DNA from 3 places in the Agrobacterium sp. 16-2014-1-2a genome. Region 1 is predicted to be linked to each of the others. Evidence: predicted binding sites of a transcription regulator. Region 1 holds the regulator's gene; each other region holds the start of a gene.
The links. The regulator LexA, encoded in region 1, represses DNA repair genes until DNA is damaged. The targets are predictions, from matches to a motif close to TGTTCNNNNTGTGTTCNG.

Region 2: ACQZ45_RS10710 (putative DNA modification/repair radical SAM protein) is a predicted target of LexA. The motif match lies at 7,514-7,531, and genes of this name have one in related genera.
Region 3: dnaE (DNA polymerase III subunit alpha) is a predicted target of LexA. The motif match lies at 5,940-5,957, and genes of this name have one in related genera.

The regions. Positions count from the first base shown of each region.
Region 1 covers NZ_JBNWBX010000001.1:437,220-447,193, reverse strand. The annotation lists gene ACQZ45_RS02215 (LpxI family protein) at 1-156, shown strand, start outside; gene lpxB (lipid-A-disaccharide synthase) at 153-1,325, shown strand; gene gltA (citrate synthase) at 1,465-2,754, opposite strand; gene ACQZ45_RS02200 (ComEC/Rec2 family competence protein) at 3,061-5,496, shown strand; gene ACQZ45_RS02195 (glutathione S-transferase family protein) at 5,513-6,196, opposite strand; gene lexA (transcriptional repressor LexA) at 6,636-7,358, opposite strand; gene ACQZ45_RS02185 (VOC family protein) at 7,570-8,451, shown strand; gene kdsA (3-deoxy-8-phosphooctulonate synthase) at 8,451-9,296, shown strand; gene eno (phosphopyruvate hydratase) at 9,444-9,974, shown strand, end outside.
Region 2 covers NZ_JBNWBX010000002.1:375,321-385,294, forward strand. The annotation lists gene ACQZ45_RS10665 (NAD-dependent epimerase/dehydratase family protein) at 1-468, shown strand, start outside; gene ACQZ45_RS10670 (DUF6220 domain-containing protein) at 468-857, shown strand; gene ACQZ45_RS10675 (alkene reductase) at 914-2,026, opposite strand; gene ACQZ45_RS10680 (ArsR/SmtB family transcription factor) at 2,154-2,444, opposite strand; gene ACQZ45_RS10685 (LysR family transcriptional regulator VtlR) at 3,043-3,939, opposite strand; gene trxB (thioredoxin-disulfide reductase) at 3,964-4,938, opposite strand; gene ACQZ45_RS10695 (Lrp/AsnC family transcriptional regulator) at 5,193-5,660, shown strand; gene ACQZ45_RS10700 (glycosyltransferase family 4 protein) at 5,692-6,747, opposite strand; gene greA (transcription elongation factor GreA) at 6,839-7,315, opposite strand; gene ACQZ45_RS10710 (putative DNA modification/repair radical SAM protein) at 7,537-8,769, shown strand; gene ACQZ45_RS10715 (UdgX family uracil-DNA binding protein) at 8,769-9,974, shown strand, end outside.
Region 3 covers NZ_JBNWBX010000001.1:540,320-550,293, forward strand. The annotation lists gene ACQZ45_RS02670 (DNA polymerase IV) at 1-810, shown strand, start outside; gene ACQZ45_RS02675 (L,D-transpeptidase family protein) at 976-2,214, shown strand; gene dnaE (DNA polymerase III subunit alpha) at 2,227-5,727, opposite strand; gene ACQZ45_RS02685 (ABC transporter ATP-binding protein) at 6,211-6,894, opposite strand; gene ACQZ45_RS02690 (lipoprotein-releasing ABC transporter permease subunit) at 6,910-8,217, opposite strand; gene proS (proline--tRNA ligase) at 8,340-9,662, opposite strand.

The DNA.
Region 1 (9,974 bases):
AAGGCCGGGCTGGCGGGGATCGCCGTTGAAGCCGGGCGCGCGCTGGTACTTGATCGCGATGAGATGTTGAAGGCGGCAGATCAGGCCGGCATATTCGTCTGCGGTATCGATACGTCACTCGGTGAAGACATGATGGGCGGAGACATGGTGGGATGACGGCAACGTTGAAGGTGGCGGTTATAGCCGGCGAGGTATCGGGCGATCTTCTGGGTGCCGATCTCATCCGGTCCCTGAAAGGCCATTACTCGGGTTCTGTCGAGTTGATGGGCGTCGGCGGTGAGGCTCTGGAGGCGCAGGGGCTGGTTTCGCTGTTCGATTATTCAGAACTCTCCATCATGGGCTTTACGCAGGTTCTGAAGAAGCTGCCGAAGCTGATTTCGCGGATCAACCAGACCGCGCAGGCAATCATTGTCGCCAAGCCGGATATTCTGCTGATCATCGACAGCCCGGATTTCACCCATCGTGTTGCAAAAAAAGTCCGCAAACAATTGCCGCATCTGCCGGTCGTCAATTATGTCTGCCCCAGCGTCTGGGCGTGGAAGGAATATCGCGCCACTGCGATGTTGTCCTATGTCGATCACGTTCTGGCCCTGCTTCCATTCGAGCCGGAGGCGATGCGGCGTCTCGGCGGCCCACCGACAACCTTTGTCGGCCATCGCCTCAGCGTCGATCAAGACGTGCTCTCCGTGCGGCAGAGGCGGGCTGAGCGGCCCCTGCCTGCCAACGGCGAACCGAAAACCATTCTGCTCCTGCCGGGGTCACGTTCCACCGAAACGACCCGGTTGATGGAGCCGTTTCAAGAAGCGGCAAAAGCATATGTCGAGCGCAACGGCCCGACGAAGTTTCTGCTGCCGACAGTGCCGCGCCAGGAAAACCGCATCCGCGAACTGGCGGCAACATGGCCTCAGGATATCAGGCCCGAAATAGGCATCGATCCCGCCTTCAAGTGGAATGCATTTGCGCGCGCCGATGCGGCGATTGCCGCGTCCGGCACCGTTATTCTCGAACTCGCGCTCGTCGGCGTACCAACCATATCGGTCTACAAGACCGACTGGATTTTCACGATGCTGAGCAAGCGGGTGAAAACCTGGACAGGTGCGCTTCCGAACCTGATTGCCGACTATGTCGTGGTGCCGGAATATTTCAACGAGGTGGTACGGGCAGGGTCGATGTTGCGTTGGGCCGAGCGGCTCTCATCCGACACCACCGAACGGCGGGCGATGCTGGACGGCTATGCTCTGGTGCAGGAGCGTTTGCATACCGAAGTGCCTCCTGGCGAAACCGGTGCCCTTATCCTTCTCGATGTGCTGAACAGCCGCAAGTAACAAGGCTGAACCGGCAGCGATCCTGTCTGCTTCCTGGGGTCGGCAGGGCAGGTTTCGCTATTCTTATCGATGATCATATCCAACAAAAAAGCCGGCGGATAAAACCCGCCGGCTTTTTTATGTTGGTTGGTTTCCCGGCTTAACGCTTGGAAACCGGAACGTAGTCACGCTTGCCGGCGCCCGTGTAGAGCTGGCGCGGACGGCCGATGCGCTGCTGCGGATCCTCGATCATTTCGTTCCACTGCGCGATCCAGCCGACGGTGCGGGCCAGTGCGAACAGCACGGTAAACATGGTCGTGGGGAAGCCAAGCGCCTTCAGCGTGATACCCGAATAGAAGTCGACGTTCGGGTACAGCTTCTTCTCGACGAAATAAGGATCGGAAAGAGCGATCTTTTCGAGTTCGAGCGCGACCTGCATGATCGGATCGTCGGAGTTGCCGGTGGCTTCCAGCACTTCGTACATCGTCTTCTGCATGATCTTGGCGCGCGGGTCGTAGTTTTTGTACACGCGGTGGCCAAAGCCCATCAGGCGGAACGGATCGTTCTTGTCCTTGGCGCGTGCAATATATTCCGGAATGCGGTCAACCGTGCCGATTTCGTTGAGCATGTTGAGCGCCGCTTCGTTGGCGCCGCCATGTGCCGGACCCCAGAGGCAGGCGATGCCCGCTGCAATACAGGCGAACGGGTTTGCACCCGACGAACCGGCAAGACGCACCGTGGAGGTGGAAGCGTTCTGCTCGTGATCCGCATGCAGGATGAAGATGCGGTCCATGGCGCGAGCCAGAACCGGATCGACCTTGTACTCTTCGCAAGGCACGGCAAAGCACATGTGCAGGAAGTTGGAAGCGTAATCGAGGTCGTTCTTCGGGTAAACGAAGGGCTGGCCGATATGGTACTTGTAGGCCATGGCGGCGATCGTCGGCATTTTCGCGATCATCCGCAGCGAAGCGACCATGCGCTGGTGCGGATCCGTAATGTCCGTCGAGTCGTGATAGAAGGCCGAGAGCGCGCCGACCGTGCCGCACATGACAGCCATCGGATGTGCGTCGCGACGGTAGCCGGTGAAAAAGCGGCTCATCTGCTCGTGCACCATGGTGTGGCGCGTGACGCGGGTGTCGAAGTCCTTCTTCTGCGCAGCCGTCGGCAATTCGCCGTAAAGCAGCAGATAGCAGGTTTCCAGGAAGTCGCCCTGTTCGGCAAGCTGCTCGATCGGGAAGCCGCGGTGCAGAAGAACGCCTTCGTCACCATCGATATAGGTGATCTTGGATTCGCAGGAGGCTGTCGAGGTGAAGCCGGGGTCGTAGGTGAAGGAGCCCGTGTGCTTGTACAGCGTGGCGATATCGACGACGCTTGGTCCAATCGTGCCTTCCCTGACCGGGAGTTCGACCTGTTTTTCGCCAAGTGTCACTGTAGCGCTTTTTTCCGTCATACTGATCCTCCGAAAACATGCGGGTGGGGGCGTTGAGATACGCCCCGCGGTTAAGCGTCTACCGATTAGCTATATGATCCTTGCGCGGATGCCAAGCTATCCAAAGGTCAAATTGTGCATTGCGGCAAACGCAATCGCGTTGCTTCAGGCTTTCCCGGCAGCAGCAATTCAATCTCGGTCAACGCATCGTTAAAGTAAAGGATTGCAATCCCCAGCGCTGGTCTGCAAACCTGTTTTTGGTGCGGCAAGGGGCGGTGGGGATTGCTCGGTCAAGGGGAAAAACAGCATTTCGAATATGCTAAAACGATGCAGGGAGACTTGCCCGGCACACGGGAAATTCTGTTTCCTCTCCGCCGAAGCAGTGATGCGACAACATATGACACTCCCGCCATTATTCCCGAGATTAACCGCAACACTACCTTGGCCGAAAAAATCGCCACGTGCCTGGCCGAGGAGCGCGCATTCGGCCACGATTTTCTTTTCATTCCCGTTTCCATCGGCTGCGGCGCGGTATTTTGGTTTTCTCTAGATGCCACGCCTTCCCCGGTCATTTTGATTGCCACATTTCTTTTTGTCGCCGTTCTGGCGCTCTTTGTGAGATATAAAGCTGGCATTGCGGCGGCGGTTTGCGGCCCTTTCGCTTTTCTATTGCTCGGCATGCTTCTGGCCGATTTAGAAACCCGACGGGCAGGGACCGTGGTGCTGGATACCCCCGTCACCACCACCATCACCGGCACCGTGGCGCGCCGGGAGGTCGATGCACGCGGCTACTGGCGATATGTCGTCGATCTGACCGCAACAGCGGACCCGACATTGTCGCGTCCGCCGCAGAGGATATCGGTGCTTTCGCGTGGCGGAGGCGAGCCGATCGCACTCGGCGCAACCCTTCGCGGCAAGGTCCGCCTCTCGCCGCCATCCGGCCCGGCCTTGCCGGGACTGAACGACTTCGCCTTCACGTCCTATTTCAAAGGCATAGGCGCGACCGGTTTCTTTTATAAATCACCGGATGCGCTTGTATCACCCGTTGGTGACGCAAGGCCTGACAAGGGTTGGTTGGAATGGGCCGATATGCGGCTTTACGGCCTTCGCAGCGCAATTGCCGAACGCATCCGCACCACCATCGGCGGTGATGCCGGAGCCTTCGCCGCCTCCATCATCACCGATGAGAGACAGGCTATATCGGCGGAGACGATGGAGGCGTTGCGGCTCTCCGGCCTTGCCCATATCGTTGCCATATCCGGGCTCAACATGGCACTGGCCTCCGGCATATTCTTTGTTGGCTTGAGACTGGCTTTCAGCCTGTTTCCCGCCTTTGCGCAGCGCTGGCCGGTCAAGAAGATCGCGGCTTTCGCGGCACTGCTGATGACGCTCGCCTATTATCTGATTTCCGGTTTCGCCGTTTCCGCCGAGCGCGCCTGGCTGATGATGTCTGTGATGCTGATTGCGGTCCTTTTCGATCAGCCATCACTCAGCCTCAGAAACGTTGCCATTTCCGCCCTGATCATTCTGGCTTTCTCGCCCTCGGAAATCATGGGTCCCAGTTTTCAGATGTCATTTGCGGCCACCATAGCGCTTGTTTCCGCCTATGCCTTCTGGAGCCGTTGGCGCACGGACCGCGAACGGCTGTTCATCGGGCGCAAGCCCGCATGGCTGAAGGTGGCGGAAATGATGGGCGCGGTCATTGGCGGCGTTATCACGACGTCGTTGATCGGGGGCCTTTCGACGGCGATCTATTCGGCCGAACATTTTCACCGTGTCACCACCTATGGACTGTTCGCCAATCTGGCTGCAATGCCGCTCATGTCACTGATCGTCATGCCATTCGCTCTTATCGCCATGCTGCTGCTGCCCTTCGGGCTCGATGCGCCGTTCCTGAAGATCATGGGTTATGGCATGGCACTCGTCATCGAGGTTGCAAACGAGGTGGCCTCCTGGGGCGGCAGCGCAGCGACGGGGCGTCCGCATGGATGGTTTATCGGTTTGGCTTCGGTGGGTTTCCTGCTGCTGACATTGCTGCGAAGCAAGCTTGCGCTTCTTGGCATCCCGTTTCTGCTCTTCGCCTTCGGCGTGTCGGCAGTTACGGCCTATCGTGATCTGCCGGATCTATTGATTCACGAGGACGGCGACTTGGTAGCACTCCTGGAGGACGGCAAGGTCTCAACCACAAAAGCCCGTCCGCAGGGCTTCGTTTACGGACAGTGGCAAAGGGCGCTGCTGCTGCCGGAAAAAACCGTGCCGCCAGATTTTATAAATGGTGAGAGCATGGCAAATAATGCTGGTTCTGACTCGAGATCGAAACTGTCGCCGGAAGACATGGCTGTGGTGGTACGCGAGATGACGGCGGCGCTCAAAGGCGCCAAAGCTGGCGTCTTCACCTGCAGGAAAGACATATGGTGCGTAGCGAGCGCCGCAAGCGGAGAGTGGGTCGTCGTTCTGAAAGATGGCCGCTTCGCCGGAAAAGCCTGCGATATTGCCGATATCGTCGTTGTTTCCCGCAGAACCTCTTTTTCGCAGTGCCGCTCGGGTGCACTCCTGCTCAGCCGTGACATCTTGCGGCGTCTCGGTTCTGTGGAAATAGATTTTGCTGACAAGAGGGAGGAGGGTGTGGTGAGCGGGCTGCGCGCCGCAATCGCCGGAACGGACAGGCCCTGGAGCCAGCACCGTTATTACGACTGGAAAAGCGGACGTTTCGACCGTGATCTGCCGCAGCCCATCATCCGGCTGCTGGCGGCGTCGCAATGACTGCCGCCAGCATGGATCATCGGGCCTTGGCGCGCAAATCTTCAGTCAATTCGCCGATCCCGCCAACTTCCTCTTCATGACCAGCGTCGCGCCAGCTCTCCTTCAAACCGGCCTCGTACCATTCTTGCATGGCAGGCAGGGCGAGCAGCAGGTCGCAATAGGCTTTCGCTGCTGGCGAAAGATCCGCGCTGCCATAGGTCTGGAAACGGAATGCAACCGGGCAGAAGAAAGCATCGACCGCCGTGAACTTTTGACCGGCAAGATATGGCCCGCCGAATTTTGTAAGACCCTCGCTCCACAACGCATCGATCCGCTTTATATCGGCCTTAAGTCCGGCATCGCCGCCCCTGGGTTTGACCCGAATGCCCACCGACATGGGATAGAGATTGCGCAGCGAGGAAAAGCCGGCATGCATCTCACTTGCGGCCGAACGCGACCAGGCCCTCGCATGCTTGTCGCTTGCCCAGACACCCTGGTGTCTTTCGGCAAGATATTCGACGATCGAAAGCGTTTCCCAAACCGTCATACCCTCGTCGACCAGGCAGGGCACCTTGCCCGTCGGCGAAAAGGAGGAGAAAGAGACGCCTTCGCCGAACGGAATGAGCTTTTCATCGAAGGCGATACCGAGCGTGCGCATCAATACCCACGGCCGCAGCGACCATGAAGAATAGTTCTTGTTGGCTATATAAAGATCGTACATGGCGTATCTCCCGGATATGACGCGTATTTCTACACCTGCCAAGCGTTCACGGAATATCGAAAATTATCCATGGCTCCCATAAACGCCGTTGATGAATGGTGATGTGGGGCCGCTGAGAGCGCGCCTTGCGATAAGTCACCCTTTGGTGACGACTAAAACTGACTGTGCAACACGACAGAACAACGTCGCTAAAAAACAGCGGATGGGATCGCTTCGACAATTACAGCGAGCAGCCCATTCGCCACCACGCCTGTAGCGAAACCGAAGCATCTTTATGGAGCAGGAACTCAGTTTAGAAAGGGCAACGCGCATAGGCTGGATGGCGCATATCCTCGTGCACCCGCAAAAGCCCGCCACGTTTGGAAAAAGCCAAACCCAATATAGGCGCCATCTTCACGATGACGCCTATTATAAAGTGAATACGTTCGGTTCGATAAGATCAATGGTAGCGGCGGATCAGCCCCACCAGTTTGCCCTGAATTTTAACCCGGTCGGGCCCGAAGATACGGGTCTCATAGGCTGGGTTTGCCGCCTCGAGCGCAATGGAGGCTCCCTTGCGGCGGAAGCGCTTCAGCGTGGCTTCCTCGTCATCCACCAGAGCCACAACGATGTCCCCGGGATTGGCGGTGTTGCCGTTGCGGATGATGACTGTGTCGCCGTCGAAAATGCCGGCCTCGATCATCGAATCACCCTTGACCTCAAGCGCGTAATGTTCGCCCGTGCCAAGCATGTCTACTGGCACTGCCACATCATGGGTGTTGTTCTGGATGGCGGAAATTGGCACGCCCGCAGCGATGCGGCCCATGACCGGCACGGTGACAGCCCCGCCCAGATCGTTGGCCGGCGTCTTGGGGGCAGGGGCCGGTTCCGGCGTTTTGGGCTTGCCAAGGCTGCCTTCGATAACGCTTGGCGAAAAGCCGCGCTGCGGCCTTGCACCCGGCGTATAAGCCTCGGGCAGCTTGATGACTTCCAGCGCCCGAGCTCTATTTGGTAGCCGACGAATGAACCCGCGCTCTTCGAGAGCGGTTATCAGGCGGTGGATGCCGGATTTCGAAGCAAGATCGAGTGCGTCCTTCATTTCATCGAAGGAGGGCGGCACGCCGGACTCTTTCATTCGTTCATGAATGAAGAGAAGCAATTCCTGCTGTTTGCGCGTGAGCATGAGGAAAACACCCTTTAGAATCGTAGTGGAAGTCGCGAAACAAATACAGAACGAACACTATATGTTCCATATGTGTTCTGCAATCCCCTAAAATTTCGTGAAGGTGCCATCTGTTGCTGTGATGATTTGCCTCATAGCACGCAATTGTGCTTTTGTGCGGTCAAAACCGTCCCGACATGCTCCGGGCGGAAGGCCAGCAGGATACATTTTCATGACGAAACCCTATAGCGTTGACCATCTCGTTTTGCCCGTGGAAGTCATAGGCGTCGCCGTGAAGCGCCTCGTCAGTCTTGGCTTTACGGTTGCGCCGGAGGCTCTGCATCCTTTCGGCACCCAAAATGCCTGCGTATTTTTCGCCGATGGCACCTATCTGGAGCCGCTCGCAATTGCTGATTCGGCTAAATATAATGCGTCAATAGAGAGGGGTGATGTGTTCACCGGCAGGGATGTGGCCTTCCGGCAACGGGACGGGCAGGAGGGTTTTTCGGCTCTTGTCGCCAGGACTGAAGACGCCTTGGTTGACCATGAGCGGTTTCGGGCAGCCGGCCTTTCGGCGGGCGATGTGTTCGAGTTTTCGCGGCCTGTTCGTATGCCGGATGGCTCGCAAGGCGAGGCGGCGTTCCGGCTGGCTTTTGCTGCAAGCGGGGCGGCCGCGGATTTCTTTTTGTTCAGTTGTCAACGGCTTCAAGCCCTTCCGGGCGATCGCACCATGCTGGAGCGCCACGCCAATGGTGTCACCGGCCTGAGTGAAATCGTCCTGTTTTCCGGCGGCAATATGAAGGTGGCGGGCCTGATCGAGACAGTGTTTGGCTGTGAAGGCAAAAGGTCTCCGGGCGGTGATATGGTTTTCGCGACCGGCAATGCCAGCATCAGATTGACCGGAAAACCGCCTTTCGGCGGGCAGACCCTGAATGCTCAGGATGGCAACGAATGCGGATTGCGCGGCGCGGGCATCGTCTTTTCGTCACACGATCTTGCCGTGACAGAGGCGGTGCTTGCTGCTAATGGCGTGTCCTGCGCAAAAGCGGACGGCCGTCTGGTGGTGCCCGCAGCACCCGGTCAGGGTGTTGCCTTCGCCTTCGAGGAAAAATGATGAGCGTTACGAACAATCTTAAAGTCACTGCCGGCGACGGCGCCAGCAAGGTTTCCTTCTCGAATACCGAGCGGTTTTCGCTGATTGCCGGTCCCTGCCAGATGGAAAGCCGCGAACATGCCTTCATGATCGCTGGCGTCCTGAAGGAGCTTTGCGACAAGCTGGGAGTAGGGCTTGTCTACAAGTCTTCTTTCGACAAGGCGAACCGCACTTCGCTTTCCGGAAAACGCGGCATCGGCCTGGATAACGCGATGCAGGTTTTTGCCGATCTCAAAAAGGAATTCGGTTTTCCTCTTCTGACCGACATCCACACGGAAGAGCAATGCGCCATCGTTTCCGAGGTAGTGGACGTGCTGCAGATTCCGGCGTTCCTCAGCCGCCAGACCGATCTTCTCGTTGCTGCCGCCAAAACCGGCCGCGTCATCAACGTCAAGAAAGGCCAGTTTCTGGCGCCCTGGGACATGAAGAACGTGCTTGCCAAGCTCAATGAGAGCGGCAATCCGAATGTGATGTTGTGCGAGCGCGGTGCGTCCTTCGGTTACAACACGCTGGTTTCCGACATGCGCTCTTTGCCGATCATGGCAGCGCTCGGCGCACCTGTCGTGTTCGATGCCACCCATTCGGTGCAGCAACCGGGCGGGCAGGGCGGCTCCACAGGTGGCCAGCGCGAATTCGTCGAGACGTTGGCGCGTGCGGCCGTTGCGGTTGGCGTGGCCGGCCTCTTCATCGAGACGCATGAGGATCCGGACAATGCGCCGTCAGACGGCCCTAACATGGTCCACCTGAAGGACATGCCGAAACTGCTCGAAAAGCTTCTGGCTTTCGACGCGATTACGAAAGCCTGATCGGCTGACCGTGACGGCGGGCACTTTTGTGCCAATCGATTTTAATGGCGGGCGGGCCGTTTCCGCTGCCCACCGTCATTGTAATTTCTTCGCCATCGTCTAAGACAGGCGACGGAAAATATCTGTTCCATTCCCAAGGGAGAGACCATGACTGCCATTACCGATATCATCGCGCGCGAAATTCTCGACAGCCGCGGCAATCCGACCGTTGAAGTCGACGTTTATCTCGAAGACGGCTCCATGGGCCGTGCCGCCGTTCCCTCCGGCGCCTCCACCGGCGCGCATGAGGCGGTTGAGCTGCGCGATGGCGGCAAGCGTTATCTCGGCAAGGGCGTGGAAAAGGCGGTCGAAGCCGTCAATACAGAAATCTTCGACGCGATTGGCGGTTTCGACGCTGAAAACCAGATCCAGATCGATCAGATGATGATCGCGCTCGACGGCACGCCGAACAAGTCGCGCATCGGCGCCAACGCCATCCTCGGCGTGTCGCTCGCCGTTGCGAAGGCTGCCGCTGAAGCCTCCGGCCTGCCGCTTTACCGTTATGTCGGCGGCCCGAACGCGCATCTGCTGCCGGTTCCGATGATGAACATCATCAACGGCGGCGCGCATGCCGATAACCCCATCGACTTCCAGGAATTCATGATCCTGCCGGTCGGTGCAGAAAACATTCGCGAAGCC
Region 2 (9,974 bases), on a different contig from region 1:
AAGCCGGTTCGCAGTGTTCAGAATCCAGCAGTACCGAATGCCGGGCATCAATGGGCCTATCTGCCGGATGTTGCGGAGATAATCGGACGGCTGCTCGATCGCTCGGACGAGCTTCAGACGTTTGCCGTCTACCACATGGAGGGTGTCTGGGATTTCGACGGGCTGCAACTGGTTGGGGCAATCGAACGGGCCGTCGGCCATCCGGTCAAGATGCGGCGGCTTTCGTGGTTAGCCGTCGGGCTGGCTGCACCGTTCGTTCCCCTGTTCCGCGAAGTCATGGAAATGAAATATCTCTGGCAGATGCCGATCCGGATGAGCAACCGCAAGCTTGTCGAATTCCTCGGCGCGGAACCGCGAACGCCGATCAATGCGGCAGTATCGGAAACACTGGCGAGCCTTGGGTGTCTCGCCGAGGTGCAGCAACCGGCGGGCCTTCATCATGCGACCGATGCCGGGGGTAGGGTGTGATGGTTACAGTGGCTAATGGATTTTCCCGGCGGCGCCGTATGTTCGTCGTGATTTCGGCAGGCGTGCCGGTGTTGATTTTCGCGCAGGTGCTGCTGGCCGGGCTGTCGATCTATTATGACGGATCGCTGCTTGTGGTTCACAAAGGGCTTGGCATGCTGATCGCCGTTCCCATTGTATCTCTAGTCGTGCTCGCCCTTCGTCATGATGACCTCCGGCCAAACCTTGGGCGCGCGCTCGTGCTGCTCGCTCTCTACTGCCTTCAGGTGGCGTTGATGAGCATCGGTCGGGAAACGGGCAGTGGCTTTCTGCAGGCGCTGCATGTGGCCAACGCCTTCGTAATGGGCGCATTTTCAGACTTTGCTGCGCGGCAGGCGCGAGGCCTGTCCTGAAACGGCAAAACGCCGCACCGCTGTGGAGCGGTGCGGCGTTTCAAGTTTAGCACTGATCAGCCAAGAGCCGGGTAGTCGGTATAGCCTTCAGCCCCGCCACCATAGAAGGTCGGCTGGTTCGGCTCGTTCAGCGGCGCGTTGTCCTTGAGGCGGCGCACCAGATCCGGGTTGGCGATGAAGGCCTTGCCGAAGGCCACGGCATCAACCTTGCCGCTTTCCACCGCCTCGATGGCGCTCTCACGGTCGTAGCCATTGTTGGCGATCCACAGGCCCTTGCCGCCCGCATTGCGATAGGCGGCCTTGAAGGCTGCGTAATCGAAGGGCTTGTCGCCCTGCTTGAAGTCGCGCGGACCACCGGTCGCACCTTCAACAACATGGATGAAGGCGAGATTGCGTTTGCCGAGTTCTTCCGCAACGTAATTATAGAGTGGCTGCGGGTCGGCCTCGAAAATGTCGTTGGCGGGTGTGACGGGGGACAGCCGAATGCCGGTGCGGCCTGCGCCAATCTCTTCTGCAACCGCATCCACGACTTCCAGGAGGAAGCGGGCGCGGTTTTCGATCGAGCCGCCATATTCGTCGGTGCGCTGGTTGGTGCTGGATTTCAGGAACTGCTCGATCAGATAACCGTTGGCGGCATGGATTTCGACACCGTCGAAACCGGCCTCAAGTGCGGCGCGCGCGCCGGTCCGGTAATCTTCAAGGATAAGACCGATATCGTCGATGGTCAGTGCGCGTGGCTCGGAGGTTTCCGCAAACGCGCCGGTGCCGTCATCATTGATGATATAGGTCTTGGACTTGGCGATAATCGCGGAAGGGGCGACCGGCTGTCCGCCATGCGGCTGGAGCGAGGTGTGGGATATGCGTCCCACGTGCCAAATCTGCGCGACGATCTTGCCGCCGGCGACATGCACGCCATCCGTGATCTTTTTCCAACCCTCAACCGCTTCCTTCTTGTAGAGGCCCGGAACATCCGCGTAACCCTGGCCTTGCTGGGAAATCGGCGTGCCTTCGGTCACGATCAGCCCGGCTGTTGCGCGCTGTTCGTAATAGGTGGCGTTGAGATTATTGGGAATTGCCCCCGGCGAGCGGTTGCGGGTGAGGGGAGCCATGACGATACGGTTGGCGAGTGCGATATCGCCGGCCTGTGCCGGTTCGAAAAGACTTGTCATGCGACTTCACTTTCTGGTCGGTTGGCGAAATTGCGCGGCTGGCGCGCTTTCCTAATGTATGGGCATCGGAGAGAAAACCGCCTTGCAGTTTCCGGTCCGACGCCCCGGTCTTATAAGCTTGGGAGGCTCAAAGATTGGCTTGCAGATAATTGCGGAAGGCGTCGATGGTTTCCTCGTTGCGTTCGAAAAACACCCATTGCCCAACTTTCTTTGACCTAATCAGGCCAGCTGCCTGCAAAACCGCCAGATGTGAGGAGACCGTCGATTGCGACAGGCCGCTGATCTGGAACTGATTGGCGCATACGCCCATGCTGAGCGGATGGTCCTGACAGAAGTGACTTTCAGGGCTCTTCAGCCACTCGAGGAACTTCAGCCTTGCGGGGTGTGAAAGGGCTTTGAGGATTTCCTCCGGGTTCATCTGCGTTTCTCTAATATCTGACATGTCCGATATTTATATCGATAGTTTCCGATATACAATTCACGTCTCTGTGAGGTAGTCACCCGGGGCGAGAACAGCGCGCAAAAAAATGGCCGCCGGATTTCTCCGCGGCCAATGAGTTTGAAGGTTAAAACCTCCAGAGGGGAACAGCTGTCGCGTGCATAGGCAGGCGTGACAGCTGATTGAAATATGGGAGTGGCAAGAATGCAAAACAAGGTTGCATCATGCGATATTTCGCCAAATTGGAGAAAATTCTTGCGGGTAAAAAAAGAGGGCCGCCGGATAAATCCAGGGCCCTTTAAGTGTGAAGGTCAAAAACCTCCAGAGGGGAACAGCTGATGCGGTGGAACTGGGAGGAAAAGCCACCGTGTGCATCAACTGAGAGCGATATGGTGCTTTTTTGTGCACGAAACAACTCTTTTTTGTGCAGGTCAGGCATGCGTGCGATGCAGGTCTGGATATTTCCGGTATAATTTATGTGCAAAGCTGAAGCGCGGCGCGTCTGGCGCGCCGCCATCTTGGGAAGGCCAACTCCATGAATTAGTATGATATTTTGTGGCGCTGGCCTATTTAAACGTCAGAAGTTCCAGTTCCGTGCCTTGGCAACGACGAAGTCGCGGAAGGCTTTCAGTTTTGCAGCGTTTTTCATCTCGTCCGGGTAACAGAAGTAGGTGTCGAACGAGGGAATATCGGCGGCAAGCGACAACTGAATCAATCCCGGATCGCGCCCGACGATGTAATCCGGCAAACAGGCGATACCTATTCCCAGCAGGCAGGCGCGCTTGATCGAGGTCTGGCTGTTGATCTGAAGATGTGGAATGCGGGTATTGTCCGACGAGCGTCCCGCATTTTCCAGCCAGTTGACATCAAGCAGATAGTTGGGTGCCGGTTCGCCGAAGGAGATGATGCGGTGGTTGTCCAGATCCTCGATCGACTGCGGCTCGCCGTGGCGGTTGATGTAGGACGGCGCCGCATAGACGTGCATGTGCACCGTGAACAGCTTGCGCTGGATAAGGTCGGACTGTTGCGGCTGGCGCAGGCGGATGGCGCAATCGGCGTGGCGCATGTTCACATCCAGCTCCTCATTGTCGAGGATGAGCTGGATCGACATTTCCGGATATAGCTGCAGGAATTCCTGCACCTTGTCCGTGAGCCAGCCCTGGCCGAGACCAACCGTCGTCGTCACGCGCAGCTTGCCGCTCGGCTTCTCCGTCGTTTCGGTCAGTTGCATCTTTACGGTTTCGAGCTTTAGCAACACGTCATGGGCGGTGCGATACAGCAGTTCGCCCTGCTCGGTGAGGATAAGACCTCTGGCGTGGCGGTGAAACAGCTTCACGCCAACATCCTGTTCCAGCGCGCTGACCTGGCGGCTGATGGCCGACTGGGACAAATGCAGCTTGTCGGCAGCGTGGGTAAAAGACCCCGCTTCGGCTGCGGCATGAAAAATGCGCAGTTTATCCCAGTCCAATGGCATTGCCATGCCTATCCTGCCTTTCGGTTATTCGGCTGCTACCGCAAGCGGCTGCTGCGCGGTGAGGTACCGTTCTGCTTCAAGGGCGGCCATACAGCCCATACCGGCGGCGGTGATGGCCTGACGGTATATGTCGTCGGTAACGTCGCCGGCGGCGAAAATACCTTCCACGTCGGTAGCGGTGGAATCGGGCGCGGTCCACATGTAGCCATTGTCCTTGAGCTTCACCTTGCCCTTGAACAGTTCGACGGCCGGCGCGTGGCCGATGGCGACGAAGACGCCGTCGATGGGCGTATCGCTGATCACACCGGTCTTGGTGTCACGCAGTCGCACACCCGAAACAGAGGGTGGCATTGGCGGCTTGGCCGGTGCGCCGGTGATTTCGGCGATTTCCGTGTTCCACAGTATCTTGACGTTTTCCTTGGCGAAGAGCCGTTCCTGAAGGATTTTCTCCGAGCGGAAACTGTCGCGGCGGTGCACGACGGTTACGGACTTGGCGATATGGGCGAGATAGAGCGCTTCCTCCACGGCAGAGTTGCCGCCGCCGACCACGATCACATCCTTGTTGCGATAGAAGAAACCGTCGCAGGTGGCGCAGGCGGAAACGCCAAAGCCCTGAAAGTGCTGCTCACTCTCGATACCGAGCCACTTGGCCTTTGCGCCTGTTGCGATGATCAGCGTGTCGGCGGTCCAGACCTGACCGGAATCGGTCTTGACCACGAAGGGGCGCGTGTTGGTTTCGACTTCGGTCACGAGGTCGCTGACGATTTCCGCACCCACATGCGTCGCCTGCTTCAGCATCTGGTCCATCAGCCAGGGGCCCTGGATCGGATCGGCAAAGCCCGGATAGTTTTCGACATCGGTGGTGATCATCAGCTGGCCACCCTGTTCCATGCCGGCAATCAGCACGGGTTTCAGCATTGCGCGGGCCGCGTAGATCGCCGCGGTATAACCGGCGGGACCAGAGCCAATGATCAATACCTTGGTATGGCGGGCAGACATGGAAACAATCCTTTTTAAAGTAGCGGGGCCTTTCGGCAGCAGAACATTCCAGCCGCAGCGTGGTGGACAGGCCGCAACCCCTTCGTTGCCCGGTATTTAAGGTTGTCTAGTGCCTTTATTCAAGGGCAGCCTTGCGTTACCAACAAGGCAGTTGTGGATGCGCGCGCAATTTTGTGACCGGCCGGCGGCATATTGTTGCGAATCCTGCGCCTGGTAGTACAAGGAAGTTCTCCGGCTTAACGAGGAACCTCTCCGTGACCAGCGTCGAACTCGATGCCATCGATCTGAAAATCCTGCGCGAATTGCAGCGCGACGGGCGCATGACCAACGTGGAGCTGGCCGAACGGGTCGGTATTTCCGCGCCGCCGTGCCTCAGGCGCGTCCGCAAGCTGGAAGAAGCCGACGTGATCGAGGGTTATCACGCCATGTTGAACGCGCCGAAGCTCGGTTTCGATCTCGTTGCCTTCTGCATGGTCGGCCTCAAGCGCCAGTCGGACAGCAATCTGAAAGCCTTTGCAGCGGCGACGGCCGGATGGTCGCTGGTGCGCCAGGCCTGGATGGTATCTGGCGAAAGCGATTTCCTTCTGCATTGCATCGCCAGAAACCTGACCGAGTTTCAGGATTTCGTCATCGAGGTTCTGACAGCGGACGAAAACGTCGACACCGTGCGCACCATGCTCACCATCCGTCAGGTCAAGCGCGTCGGTCTGGTGGAAATCTGATCGGCGGACCTTTGAGTGATTGCGCCGGCGCTTACCCGCGCCGCAACGCGTCATAGATCGTGCCGAGGCTTGTCGCCTCTTTTTCCAGCGGAAATGCAGTGCGCACATGCGAAAGTCCGGCACGGGCATGGTCCCTGGCGAGAGCAGGATCGGCAAGGTAGGTTTTAATGGCATCCCGCAGGGACGCGTAGTCGCCGGCCTCAACGACCATGCCGGTCTCGCCCTTGACGATCATTTCCTCATAGGCGCCGGCATTGCTGGCAACGACAGCCGTCTCGGACGCCATGGCTTCCAGTGGTGTCAGGCCAAAGCCCTCGTTGCGTGACGGTGCGACATAGAGGGTTAGCCGCCGATACCAGGGCTTGATGTCGTCCACCTCGCCCTGAAACGCGATGCGGTCCGCAAGGCCGGCTGCTGCGACATCGGCCACGAGCTTGTCGGCGAAGGCCTTGTGCTCTGCGGTCACGCGGCCGGAGATGACGGCCGTCCATTCGGGATAGTCGGGCAGAAGTTCGATCATGGCGCGCACGAAAAGGTCTGTTCCCTTCTGGTGGCGCACCCGTCCGAAACATCCGATGAGAAATTGCCCAGGCAGGCCGGTCGAAGCGATCGTATCCTCCGGGCCGGTTGCGGGATGAAACAGCTCGGTATCGACGCCATGCATGACGACGCTGTGTGGTACTTCCAGAAACGAGCCTGAGCGGCCGCTTGTCGCGACGACCGCATCCATTTTTGAAATCAGAAAGCGGGTATAGGCGGAATGTCGCCTTTGCGCCGCCGAGGTGAACATCAGCTTCACCTTCATGCGCAGCACGTCACGAATGAGAATGCCCGGCAACATTTCGAGATTGCGGCGGGCGTGCCAGATGCGCGGACCGCTGAGCGGGCCGTTTTGCCAGAGCCGCCACAGATCACGGAAGCGCACATGTGGCAGATGCTGCGGCAGGCCGGGGCCGATGACGGCCACTTTCTGACCCAGCCGGTTTTGTACCGGAATAAGCTGAACGATGGTGGAGGTAACGCCGGAGAGCCTGCGCTTGAAGTTCGGCGCAAGCACCTGCACATCTTTCAGACTGGCGTGGGGCAAGATGGGCTTCCGTCTTTGCGGCTAAGGCAGGATGTTCAGTTCAGGATATCAATGCAATGCGCCCGAGGGGCGCATTGCAGGAAAGGGCAGATCAGCCCCACTGTACGGCGAGAATCTCGTAACCCTTGGCGCCGCCCGGTGCGTTGACTTCGATGCTGTCACCGACTTCCTTGCCGATGAGGGCGCGGGCGATGGGCGAGGAAATGGAAATGCGTCCAGCCTTCACATCCGCTTCCTGGTCGCCAACGATCTGATAGATTCTCTCCTCGTCGCTATCCTCGTCGATCAGCTTGACGGTGGCGCCGAACTTGATCTTGGAACCGGACATCTTGGAAAGGTCGATGACTTCCGCGCGTGCGGTCAAGTCTTCGAGTTCAGTGATGCGGCCTTCGTTATGGCTCTGGGCTTCCTTGGCAGCGTGGTATTCGGCATTTTCCGAAAGGTCGCCATGGGCGCGCGCCTCCGCAATTGCCTCGATGATACGGGGACGCTCCTCCTGCTGGCGAAAGCGCAGCTCCTCCTGCAGCTTGATGAATCCACCGTGCGTCATCGGTACTTTTTCTACCATTTTTTTATCCTTCGCAGTCCTGTCGCTTTACTTGCAGACACAAAAAGAAACAGGTTCCGGAGGGGAACTCCGGAACCATGCCAAAATCATAACTAAGCCGACTATATCAGAAGACGACAACGAAATGCCAGCAAATTTGAGACGGGCATTTTCTTGCATTCGTTCAGGGCTTTAACAGATGAGATTGACATTTTTCAATAGAACATATAGTGAACATAACCATGAAGAAGTCAATCAGGCAACGGCTAGCCATTCTTTCCGATGCGGCCAAATACGATGCGTCCTGTGCCTCCAGCGGCACGACGAAACGCAGCTCTGCTGCATCCGGCGGACTTGGCTCCACGGAGGGGTCGGGCATATGCCATGCCTATGCGCCGGACGGGCGCTGCATTTCGCTCCTGAAGATTTTGCTCACCAATTTCTGTATCTATGATTGCGCCTATTGCATCAATCGTTCTTCGAGCAATGTCGAGCGGGCGCGGTTTACTGCCGAGGAGGTGGTGTGGCTGACGCTGGAGTTCTATCGGCGCAACTATATCGAGGGGCTGTTTCTCTCTTCCGGCATTATCCGCTCTTCCGATCATACGATGGAAGAGATGGTGCGGGTGGCGCGGGAACTGCGCGTCACGCATGGCTTTCGCGGCTACATCCATCTGAAATCCATTCCCGAAGCATCGCCAAAGCTTATTGAGGAAGCGGGGCTTTACGCCGACCGGCTGTCGATCAACATCGAATTGCCGACTGATAGCGGCGTCAGCCGTTTTGCACCGGAAAAGCAGCCCGCCAATATTCGCCGCTCGATGGCTGATATCCGCCTGAAGATCGAGGAGGCGGGGGAGCCGACTGTCAGGACGCGAAAGACCAAACGTTTTGCGCCTGCCGGACAGAGCACGCAGATGATCGTTGGGGCGGATGGGGCTGATGACAGCACCATTCTGTCCACGAGCGCCCGGCTTTATGGCAGCTATGGTTTGCGGCGCGTCTATTATTCGGCTTTCAGCCCCATTCCGGATTCGTCGAAGAACCTGCCGCTCATCAAGCCGCCTTTGATGCGGGAACACAGGCTTTATCAGGCCGACTGGCTTTATCGTTTTTATGGGTTCGACATTGGTGAAATAACCGCGATCGGCGGTAACGGAATGCTCGATCTCGATATAGATCCAAAGCTTGCCTGGGCGCTGAAAAATCGCGACCGTTTTCCAGTGGACGTGAACGTGGCGGATCGCGAAATATTGCTGCGCGTGCCCGGCTTCGGTACCAAGACGGTCGCCTCGATCCTGTCTTCACGCCGGTTTCGACGGTTGCGGCTGGAGGATATTGCCCGCTTCGGCGTTTCCCTGAAAAAGGTGAAGGCCTTCATCGTTGCCGAGGGCTGGACGCCGGGCAAGCTGACTGAACGGCCCGATTTGCGAGCGATGTTTGCTCCGCAGCCCGAACAATTATCGCTGCTGTGATGTACGGCCCGGTTCTGGAAGGACGGGGCGATTTCGGCGAGTGGCGTGATGCGGCGCGCGCGGCTCTCGCCGCCAATGTGCCGCCGGAGGCGATTGACTGGCGGTTGCGGGATGAGAAAGCCGGGCTTCTCGATTTTGCCGGGGAGCCGTTGCCGGCGGCCCGTGCGGATGACGTGCAGGTGTCCGTTCCAGCCTCCTTCGTGACGTTGGCGCAAGCGATTATCTGTCATAGCGATCCGGGTCGTTTCGCACTGCTTTACCGGTTGCTGTGGCGGCTGAAGCGGGATCGCGCCCTGTTGCAGTTCAAGTCCGATGCGGATGTTTCCGAAGCCCGGCAGCTTGAAAAATCGGTCCGCCGCGATTGTCACAAGATGACGGCCTTTGTTCGCTTCAAGGAATTATCCTTGCCGCAGGGGCAGGGCGGGCGGCGGCGCTTCGTCGCATGGTTCGAGCCGGATCACTTCATCGTCGAGCGCACGGCCCCGTTTTTCCAGCGGCGGTTCACGGATATGGACTGGCTGATCGCGACACCGAACGGCTCCGCGCGGTGGGACGGAAACGTGCTGGAGACATCGCGGCAGGCCGCGTCCAAGCCTGAGCTGAAGGATGAAACGGACGAGCTGTGGCGAACCTATTATGCCAACATATTCAATCCGGCGCGTCTGAAGATAAAAGCGATGACGGCAGAGATGCCAAAGAAATACTGGAAAAATTTGCCGGAAGCCGAGCTTATTCCAGGTCTCGTTCTCGGTGCCGAGGCGCGGGTGCTGGAGATGGCGGCAAAGGCTGCGAGCCAGCCGCAACCATTCCATCACCGCCTGCAGGCCGCGGCCTCGGCGCGTGAAGAGCCGCCACCGGCGCCGGACGGTACGCTCGCTTCATTGGCGCAGGAGGCTGGCCAATGCACGCGCTGCGCCCTGCATTGCAAGGCAACGCAGACAGTGTTCGGCATGGGACCTGAAGATGCGAAAGTGATGATCGTCGGGGAACAGCCGGGAGATCACGAGGATCTTGCCGGAAAACCTTTCGTCGGTCCCGCTGGTCAGCTGTTCGACCGGACATTGGTTGAAGCCGGTATTGACCGCAAAAAGCTTTATGTCACCAACGCCGTCAAACACTTCAAATACGAGGCCCGCGGCAAGCGGCGCATCCACCAGCGACCGGATGCGGGCGAGGTGCAGCAATGCCGCTGGTGGCTTAACAAG
Region 3 (9,974 bases), 100 kb from region 1:
CCTGCCCGGGTTCTGGCGAAATTTGTGAAACGGGTGGAAAAAGAAGTGGGCGTGACCGTCTCGGCCGGGCTGTCCTACTGCAAATTTCTGGCCAAGGTCGCGTCCGACCTTAAAAAACCGCGCGGCTTTTCGGTGATCGGCGAAGCGGAAGCGCTTTCCTTTCTGGCAGCACGGCCCGTCACGACGATATGGGGCGTTGGAAAGGCGTTTGCGGCGACGCTGGAGGCGGACGGCATCCGCATGATCGCGCAGTTGCAGGAGATGGAGGAAGGCGACCTGATGCGCCGCTATGGCGTGATGGGACAACGGCTGTTCCGGCTTTCGCGCGGTATCGATGAACGGCACGTGCACAATAACGACCCCGTGAAAAGCGTGTCTTCCGAGACCACCTTCTTCAACGATATTTCCCGCCACGAGGACCTCGTACCGATCCTGCGGTCGCTTTCCGAAAAAGTTGCCTGGCGCCTGAAGAAGAGCGGCATTTCCGGCCAGACGGTTGTACTGAAAATGAAGACGGCCGATTTCAAACTCCGCACCCGCAACCGCAAGCTTGATGACCCGACCCAGCTTGCCGACCGCATATTCCGCACCGGCCTTTCGCTGCTTGCGAAAGAAACCGACGGCACCAAGTTTCGCCTGATCGGCATAGGTGTCAGTGATCTGCGCGATGCGGACCTTGCCGATCCTCCCGATCTCGTCGACAGGCAGGCAGAACGGCGGGCGGCGGCGGAAGCGGCAATGGACAAGCTGCGCGACAAGTTCGGCAAGGGCAGCGTCGAGACCGGCTACACTTTCGGCACACGCAAATAGCGGCCATGCCGCTTGCAAACGCCGTGAAACCCTGCGGCCTGCAACACCCCGCCCATATTTTAGATATTACACAAATTAGTGATGTGGCAGACGCCCTATCCTTAAACTTCATTAAACTTCGCGTGGTTGAGTAAACGAAGTTTTGTGCATGTGGTGTATTGCGTCATGTCCCTTCGCTTCCGTCTTCTGACCGGCATGCTGTCGGCCAGCATTCTTGCCTTTCCGGCGCTTGCCGCCGACAACAAGTCCCTGCAGATCGTCGTTTCGAAAAGCGATCAATCGCTGGCGCTTTACGAGAACGGCGAGATCGTTGCTACATCCAAGGTCTCAACCGGCAAGGCCGGGCATGAGACGCCGAGCGGCATTTTTTCGATTCTGGAAAAACGCAAATACCACGAATCGAACATCTACTCGGCCGCGCCCATGCCTTTCATGCAGCGACTGACATGGTCGGGCATCGCGTTGCACGAAGGCAAGGTGCCGAATTACCCGGCCTCGCATGGCTGCGTGCGCCTGCCTTCGAAATTCGCGCAGTCGCTGTTCGGCGAGACCCGCTATGGCGTGCATGTCATCATCACCGACCGGCCGGTTTCTCTGCGCTCCGTACAACATTCAGCCCTGTTTGAGCCGCGGGACGATGCCGATGACGGCAAGCTGCTTTTATCCGACGTCGAGCTGCGCCCCGCGACCTTCGACGCCGTATTGGGCACCGTTGAGGTGGCCGTGAATGAAAAAACGCAAGCCATCAAACCGATGGCCAAAGGCAAGGAGCCCTCGCCCTTGCGCATCCTCATCACCCGGCGCGGCGAGCGCGAAAAGGTGATGGATATTCAGGCGGTACTGACGCGCCTTGGCTTCGATGCCGGCGCACCGGACGGCTATACCGGAGAAATGACGATCAGCGCCGTCAACGGGTTCAAGCGCTGGAAGGGGCTGAAAACCACCGGGCCGCTACTGACCGACGATTTCGTCGCTGCGCTTTACGCATCCGCCGGCGAAGATCATCCACCGAATGGCCAGATCATGGTGCGACAGGATTTCAAGCCGCTATTCGAGGCTGCGATCGACATCAAGGATCCCGAGGTGGCACTCGGAACGCATTTCTTCGAAGCCGTTGCCGTCAACCGCGCAGCCGGAACCGCCGAATGGAATGGCGTAACACTGGAAAACCATCTGCCGGCCGCAGCCCGCAAGCGGCTCGGCATCACCGTTACCGAAGCGCCCGGTGGCTTTGACCAGCTAAGCGCCGTGCTCGATCGCCTCGAAATACCGGCTGAAATTCGCTCCCGAATCGAGAAAGAGCTTTCAACCGGCAGTTCGATTACCGTTTCCGACCTCAGTCACCAGATGGAGACAGGGGTGGGGACGGACTTCATTACCGTGACAAAGGAAGGGCCGGTTTGAGGGCTTGAGGCCTCACACCAGCTCCACATCAACAACGCCGGGGGCAGAGCGAAGTGCGGCGGCGATCTCAGGGGAAATACGGTATTTCTCCGTCAGCTCCACCTCGATCTCACGGCTCCCCTCGTCCTTGATGACGATGAAATAAACCGATCCGTCACCTTTGGTATTGAGGTGGCGGGCGACGGTTTTCAGCGGGCCAGAATCGCGCACATAAACCCGCAACGCCTTTTGCATTTGGACGGATTTCTCCTCGAGCGATTGCGCCGTCTGGATGCGAAGACCGATGCCTTCCGGGCGCTCTTCCGCCTGCACGGTGATAACAAGCGATTTGCCCACCTCGAGCAGATCGCGAAACTGGGCAAGCCCTTCGGAAAACAACACCGCCTCATATTGGCCGGAGGCATCGGAGAAGGTGACGATACCCATCTTGTTTCCGGTCCGGGTCTTGCGCTCCTGCTTGCCGGTGACGGTGCCGGCCAGACGCCCGGCGGTCGCACCCTGTTTCACTGCGGCGGAAAAATCGGCGAAATTCTGCACCCGCAACTTTTCCAATACGGGGCGGTAGGTATCGAGCGGATGTGCGGTCAGGTAAAAACCGAGCACCTGATATTCGCGCAGCAGTTTTTCCGAGGCGAGCCACGGCTGGAAGGCAGGCAGGATGAGCTTTTCCGGACCGCTTGCGCCGCCGGAGCCGAACATGTCCGACTGGCCGGTAACGCGGCTTTCCTGCGCGCGTTGCGAATAACCGATGATACGGTCCAGCCCGCCGATCATCTCGGCGCGGTCGCGGCCAAAACAATCGAAACCGCCAGCGTTGATGAGGCTTTCGAGCACACGCCGGTTGATCTGCTTCGGATCGATGCGCAGGCAGAAATCCTCCAGGCTTGCAAATGGCTTGCCGTCGCGCACGGTAACGATGTGTTCCACCGCGCCCTCGCCCACGCCCTTGATGGCGGCCAGCGAATAATAGATGCGGTTCTCACCCGTCTCGAACTGCCGGAAGGACGTCTGCACCGAAGGTGCCACGACCTCTATGCCGAGACGGCTGGCATCCTGGCGGAAATCATTGAGTTTTTCCGTGTTGGCCATATCCAGCGTCATGGAGGCAGCGAGGAACTCCACCGGATAATGCGCCTTCATATAGGCGGTCTGATAGGACACGATGGCGTAAGCGGCGGCGTGGCTCTTGTTGAAGCCGTAATTGGCAAATTTCGCCAGAAGGTCGAAGATGGTGTTGGCCTGAGGCTTCGACACGTTGTTTCTGATCGCGCCGTCGACGAAGCGCTCGCGCTGCTGGTCCATCTCCTCCTTGATCTTCTTGCCCATGGCGCGGCGCAGAAGATCGGCTTCGCCGAGCGAATAACCTGACAGAACCTGGGCGATCTGCATCACCTGTTCCTGATAGACGATAACGCCCTGCGTCTCCTTCAGGAGGTGGTCGATGGTGGGGTGGATCGACTCCAGTTCCTCCTCGCCATGCTTGCGGGCATTGTAGACCGGAATGTTTTCCATCGGACCCGGACGATAAAGCGCCACCAGCGCAATGATGTCCTCGATGCAGTCCGGGCGCATGCCGATAAGCGCCTTGCGCATGCCGGCACTTTCCACCTGGAACACGCCGATAGTTTCACCGCGTGACAACATCTCGTAGGTTTTGGCGTCGTCCAGCGGAATTGCGGCGAGATCGACCTTGATGCCGCGTTTGGCAACGAAATCGACGGCAACCTTCAGCACCGTCAGCGTCTTCAGACCGAGAAAGTCGAATTTGACGAGGCCTGCGCTTTCCACCCACTTCATGTTGAACTGGGTAACCGGCATGTCGGAGCGCGGATCGCGATACATCGGCACCAGCTTCGACAGCGGCCGGTCACCGATGACGATACCGGCAGCATGGGTGGAGGCGTGACGGTAAAGCCCCTCGATCTTCTGGGCGATATCCAGAAGTCGGGCAACGACGGGTTCCTTGTCCGCCTCTTCCTGCAGACGCGGCTCTTCCTCGATCGCTTTTGACAGCGGCGTCGGATTGGCCGGGTTGTTGGGTACCAGCTTGCAGATCTTGTCCACCTGCCCATAGGGCATTTCCAGCACGCGGCCGACGTCGCGCAATGCCGCGCGAGCCTGCAACGAACCGAAGGTAATGATCTGCGCCACCTGCTCGCGGCCATATTTGCGCTGCACGTAGCGGATCACCTCTTCGCGGCGGTCCTGGCAGAAGTCGATATCGAAGTCGGGCATCGACACGCGTTCGGGATTGAGGAAGCGCTCGAACAGCAGCGAGAAGCGCAGGGGATCGACATCGGTGATGGTCAGCGCATAGGCCACGAGCGAGCCTGCACCCGAACCGCGGCCGGGGCCGACCGGAATATCCTGCTGCTTGGCCCATTTGATGAAGTCCGCAACGATCAGGAAGTAACCTGGAAAACCCATGCGTTCGATAACGCCAAGCTCGAAATCCAGCCTGTCGCGATATTCCTGCTCTGTGTAGCCAGGTGCCATGCCGAGGGCCGCAAGGCGAAGATCAAGACCTTCGACGGCCTGACGGCGAAGCTCTTCGGCCTCTGCCCGTTGCGCCGCTTCGGGATCGTCGCTGGCACCGGTGAAGCGCGGCAGGATCGGCCCACGCTTCTTCAGCACATACGAGCAACGCATTGCGATTTCGACGGTGTTTTCCAGTGCCTCCGGAAGGTCGGCAAACAGCTCCGCCATCTCCTCACGGCTTTTCATATAATGGTCGGGGGTCAGGCGGAACCGGCTGTCATCCGAAACGATGGCGTTATGCGCCACCGCCATCAATGCGTCATGCGCCTCATAATCGGCCCTCGAAGGGAAGAACGCCTCGTTGGTGGCGACCAGCGGAATATCATGTTCATAAGCAAGTCCAATCATACGCCGCTCATGGACGCGGTCGAAACCGGACTGACGCTGCAATTCGATATAAAGCTTGTCACCGAAGAGTGATTTCAGCGCCAGCAGGCGTTCTCTCGCCTGCGCCGCATGCCCTTCCTTCAGAGCCATATCCACCGGACCACCGGAGGCACCCGTCAGCACAATCAGCCCGGCATTGGAGGCTTCCTCCAGCCATGCACGGGTAATATGCACGGACTGGCCACCGCTTTCGCCTTCCAGATAGGCGCGGCTGATAAGGTCCACCAGCCGCTCGTACCCTCCGGCATCAGCCGCGAGCAGCACGATGGCTGGAAGCTTGGCAAGGTGGCTGTTGTGATTGCGGCGATCATCCACCGCATCCTGCATGTCGATCGACACCTGACAGCCGATAATCGGCTGCAAGCCCTCATCACGCGCCTTTTCGGAAAACTCCAGTGCGACGAAAAGATTGTTGGTGTCGGTAATGGCTATGGCCGGCTGGCCGTCTGCAACGGCCTTGGACATAATTTTCTTGAGGGGTAAAGCCCCCTCAAGCAGGGAGTAAGCGGAGTGAACCCGCAGATGGACGAAACCGGGTGTTTTCAGCGTTTCGCCAGAGGTCTCTCCACGCGTAACCGTCTCGCCCATATCGTCATCCTGTCATTCTGAATCGAGGGGGCGATTTTCCGATTTTCGGCCTTCAAAGTCCACCGCCTTTCGGCGTCTATACAGGCTTCTGCGCCGGTGTGCCCTTCACAGGGCAGTGAGGATCACCGAAAAGCTGGCGACGAACACAGCGATGGAGGCGAAAGCGGCAACGTCACGGATGAAATCAGTCATTGGTCTCTCCTTACTCGTTATGTTCTAACTTTGTTCTCATTTTGTTCGATTGTCAACAGGCTTTTATTGATAGTCTCCTTGCTAACGCGGCAGAATCGGCTGCGGTTCCACCTTCGTGAATGGCAAGCCACTGACTCCAAAGCAAAAAAACCCGGAGGCAAAAACACCTCCGGGTTCGTGAAAATTCAATTGTGGAAGGACGAGTGGCTTCGCGGGAAACCTGAACGTAGACAGACTCAGCCGCAGAAAAGATCGCAAAGGCGGCGCTATGGTCGCCTTACTGCATCACGATCAGAAGTCTACGATCTTGCCGTCTGCAAGCGTCACGCGGCGGTCCATGCGGTTGGCAAGCTCGTGATTATGGGTGGCGATCAGTGCGGCAAGGCCGGACTGGCGCACCAGCGCTTCCAGCGCATCGAACACGTAATGCGCGGTCTCGGGATCGAGATTGCCGGTCGGCTCGTCGGCGAGAAGCAGGAGCGGTGCGTTGGCAACGGCACGCGCGATCGCCACACGTTGCTGTTCACCGCCGGAAAGCTCAGCAGGGCGATGTTCGCCGCGATGGCCGACCCGCATGTAATCGAGCAGCGCGCTCGCACGCTTGCGGGCCTCGCCCTGCGTCAAACCGGCGATGAGCTGCGGCATCATCACATTCTCCACCGCCGTGAACTCCGGCAGCAGATGATGGAACTGGTAGACAAAACCGATGTCGCTGCGGCGGATCGCCGTGCGCTTTTCATCCGGCAGACCATTGCAGGGCGCGTCATTGATGAAGACCTCGCCAGCATCCGGATGCTCGAGAAGCCCGGCGAGATGCAGCAGCGTGGATTTTCCGGTGCCCGAGGGGGCAACAAGCGCCACCATCTCACCACTCTTCAACTCGAAATCGGCCTTGCGCAGAATGGAGAGCGACGTCTCGCCCTGACCATAGGTCCTCTCGACGCCGGTAAGCCGCAGCACTGATTTTTTTGCCATATTGTGAAGCGGTCCTTATTCGTAACGCAGGGCCTGCACCGGATCGAGCTTGGAAGCCCGCCATGCCGGAAAGATGGTTGCCAGGAAAGAAAGCGTCAGCGCCATGATGACGACGGTAATGGTCTCGCTGATATCCATTTCGGCCGGAAGCTGGCTGAGGAAATAGAGCTGCGGATCAAACAGCACCGTGCCTGATACCCAGGAGAAGAACTGCCGGATCGATTCCACATTGAGGCAGACGATGACGCCGAGTGCCACACCGGCGAATGTGCCCACCGTGCCGATGGCAGCTCCCGTCATGAAGAAGATACGCATGACGGCGCCGGAACTGGCGCCCATGGTGCGCAGAATGGCGATATCGCTGCCCTTGTCCTTAACCAGCATGATGAGGCCGGAAATGATGTTGAGCGCCGCCACCAGAACGATGAGCGTCAGTATCATGAACATCACGTTTCTTTCCACCTGCAGGGCGGAAAAGAAGGTCTGGTTACGCTGTCTCCAGTCGGTGATATAGATCTGCCGCTCAGCTGCCTGCTCCACCAGCGGGCGGATGCCGTCGACATTGTCTGGGCGACTGACGTAAAGCTCGATGGATTGCACCAGGCCTTCGGCATTGAAATAAAGCTGGGCTTCGGACAGCGGCATATAGATCATCGACGCATCATATTCCGACATGCCGATCTCGAAGACGCCCGAAATCTTGTAGGATTTGACGCGCGGGTTGACACCCATCGGCGTCACATCGCCTTCAGGCGAAATGAGGGTGATATCGTCGCCCGCCGTCACGCCAAGCTGTGCGGCAAGCCTTGAGCCAACCAGAACCCCGTCGCCCGCCATGAAGCCGACGAGATCGCCGGTTTTGACGTTGGTGGCGACTTCCTTGATCTTGTCGATATCGTCCTGGCGAACGCCGCGCACGAGCGCACCGGAGCCGGCGCCACCGCGACCGGAGGCCAATGTCTGCCCCTCTACCAGCGGCAGGGCCATCGTCACGCCCGGAATGGCGGAGAACTTCTTCGCCAGCTCATCGTAATTGTTGAAGGGCTGGTCGATCGGCTGGACGATCATATGGCCGTTGATGCCGAGAATGCGCGAAATCAGCTCGGTGCGAAAACCGTTCATGACAGCCATGACGATGATAAGCGTCGCGACGCCCAGCATGATGCCGACGAAGGAAAAGCCGGCGATGACGGATATGAACGCTTCCTTGCGCCGCGACCGCAGATAGCGCCAGGCCACCATGCGCTCGAAAGCAGAAAACGGCCGGGCGGTCCTTTCCCGGGCGGAAGGAGCCGCACCCTTGTCAGCCTCGGCTTTTGCCATGTCGTCTCCCTGATCTGAACTTGAAAGGCCGGTTTTCACAAAAAACCGACCCCTGATCTTGATCTCATAAAGCTGGAGCGGATTTCAGGCGAAAACCGCTCGTCACTTTCACCATTTCGCGCTTAGCCAAGCACCCTGTTCATTGCCGCTTCGATTGTGACGGTTTCACGGTCGCCGGTCTTGCGATCCTTCACCTCGACTTCACCGTTCGCTGCCGAACGTGGGCCGACGATGATCTGCATCGGCACGCCGATCAGGTCAGCAGTCGCGAACTTCTGGCCCGCGCGGTCGTCCGTATCGTCATAAAGAACATCCTTGCCGGCATTGGAGAGCGAGTAATACAGCTTTTCGCACGCCGCATCACAGGCTGCGTCACCTGCCTTCATGTTGATAATCACGACATCGAAAGGAGCGACCGAAGCCGGCCAGATGATTCCGTTCTCGTCATGCGATGCTTCAATGATGGCGGGAACAAGGCGTGTCGGGCCAATGCCGTAGGACCCCATGTGAACGGGGTGTTCCTTGCCATCAGCACCCTGCACCTTGGCGCCCATCGGCTCGGAATATTTGGTGCCGAAATAGAAGATGTGGCCGACTTCGATGCCGCGCGCGGAAAGGCGCTGGCCATCGGGAATGGCGTCATAAGCAGCTTCGTCGTGCATTTCCGAGGTGGCGGCATAGTCGGCCGTCCATTCGTCGAAAACGCCCTGAAGGGCTGCGACATCGTCGAAGTTGGTATCATCGGCGGGGATGGCGCGGTCGAGGAAGCTCTTGTGGCAGAAGACTTCGGATTCGCCAGTATCGGCCAGAATGATGAATTCGTGGCTGTGATTGCCGCCAATCGGGCCGGTATCGGCACGCATGGGAATGGCGCGCAGGCCAAGCCGTTCGAATGTGCGCAGGTAAGCCACGAACATCTTGTTATAGGAGTGGATCGCGTCTTCCTTGGTCAGATCGAAGGAATAGGCATCCTTCATAAGAAACTCGCGCGAGCGCATGGTTCCGAAACGGGGGCGCACCTCGTCGCGGAACTTCAGCTGAATATGATAGAGGTTCAGCGGCAGGTTCTTGTAGGATTTCACATAGGACCGGAAGATGTCAGTGATCATCTCCTCGTTAGTGGGGCCATACAGCATCTGGCGGTCCTGACGGTCCTTGATGCGCAGCATTTCCTTGCCGTAATCGTCATAACGGCCGCTCTCCTGCCACAGCTCAGCCGTCTGCAGCGTCGGCATCAGAAGCTCGATCGCGCCCGAGCGATCCTGCTCCTCGCGGATGATCCTGTTGACCTTGTCCAGAACGCGCTTGCCGAGCGGTAGCCAGGAATAGATGCCAGCCGATTGCTGCCGGATCATGCCCGCACGCAGCATGAGGCGATGGGAGACAATCTCCGCTTCCTTGGGGTTTTCCTTCAGGATGGGCATGAAATAACGGCTGAGACGCATGACGACTTCCATTGGTATGGGCAACAACACGCAAAGGCGCGGGAATCGCCCCGAATAGAGGGATATTGGCGCCGTACATAGCTGTTTCTGACCAAGAAGAAAACCCGCCATGCAAAGACCTGCCCAGGCGATTTCGTGGCATTTTCGCGATAGCTAATTCGCGTCAAAACGCTTTGGCCGGAATATTATTCTTGATCCGGTGCGACAAATTGCACCACAGGGAATTTTTTGCCGACTGTAACAAATATGCAAAAAATGAGATGACAAGCATGGGTGATTGGGCTAACTTTAGCTCACAAAAGAGGCAGGAAG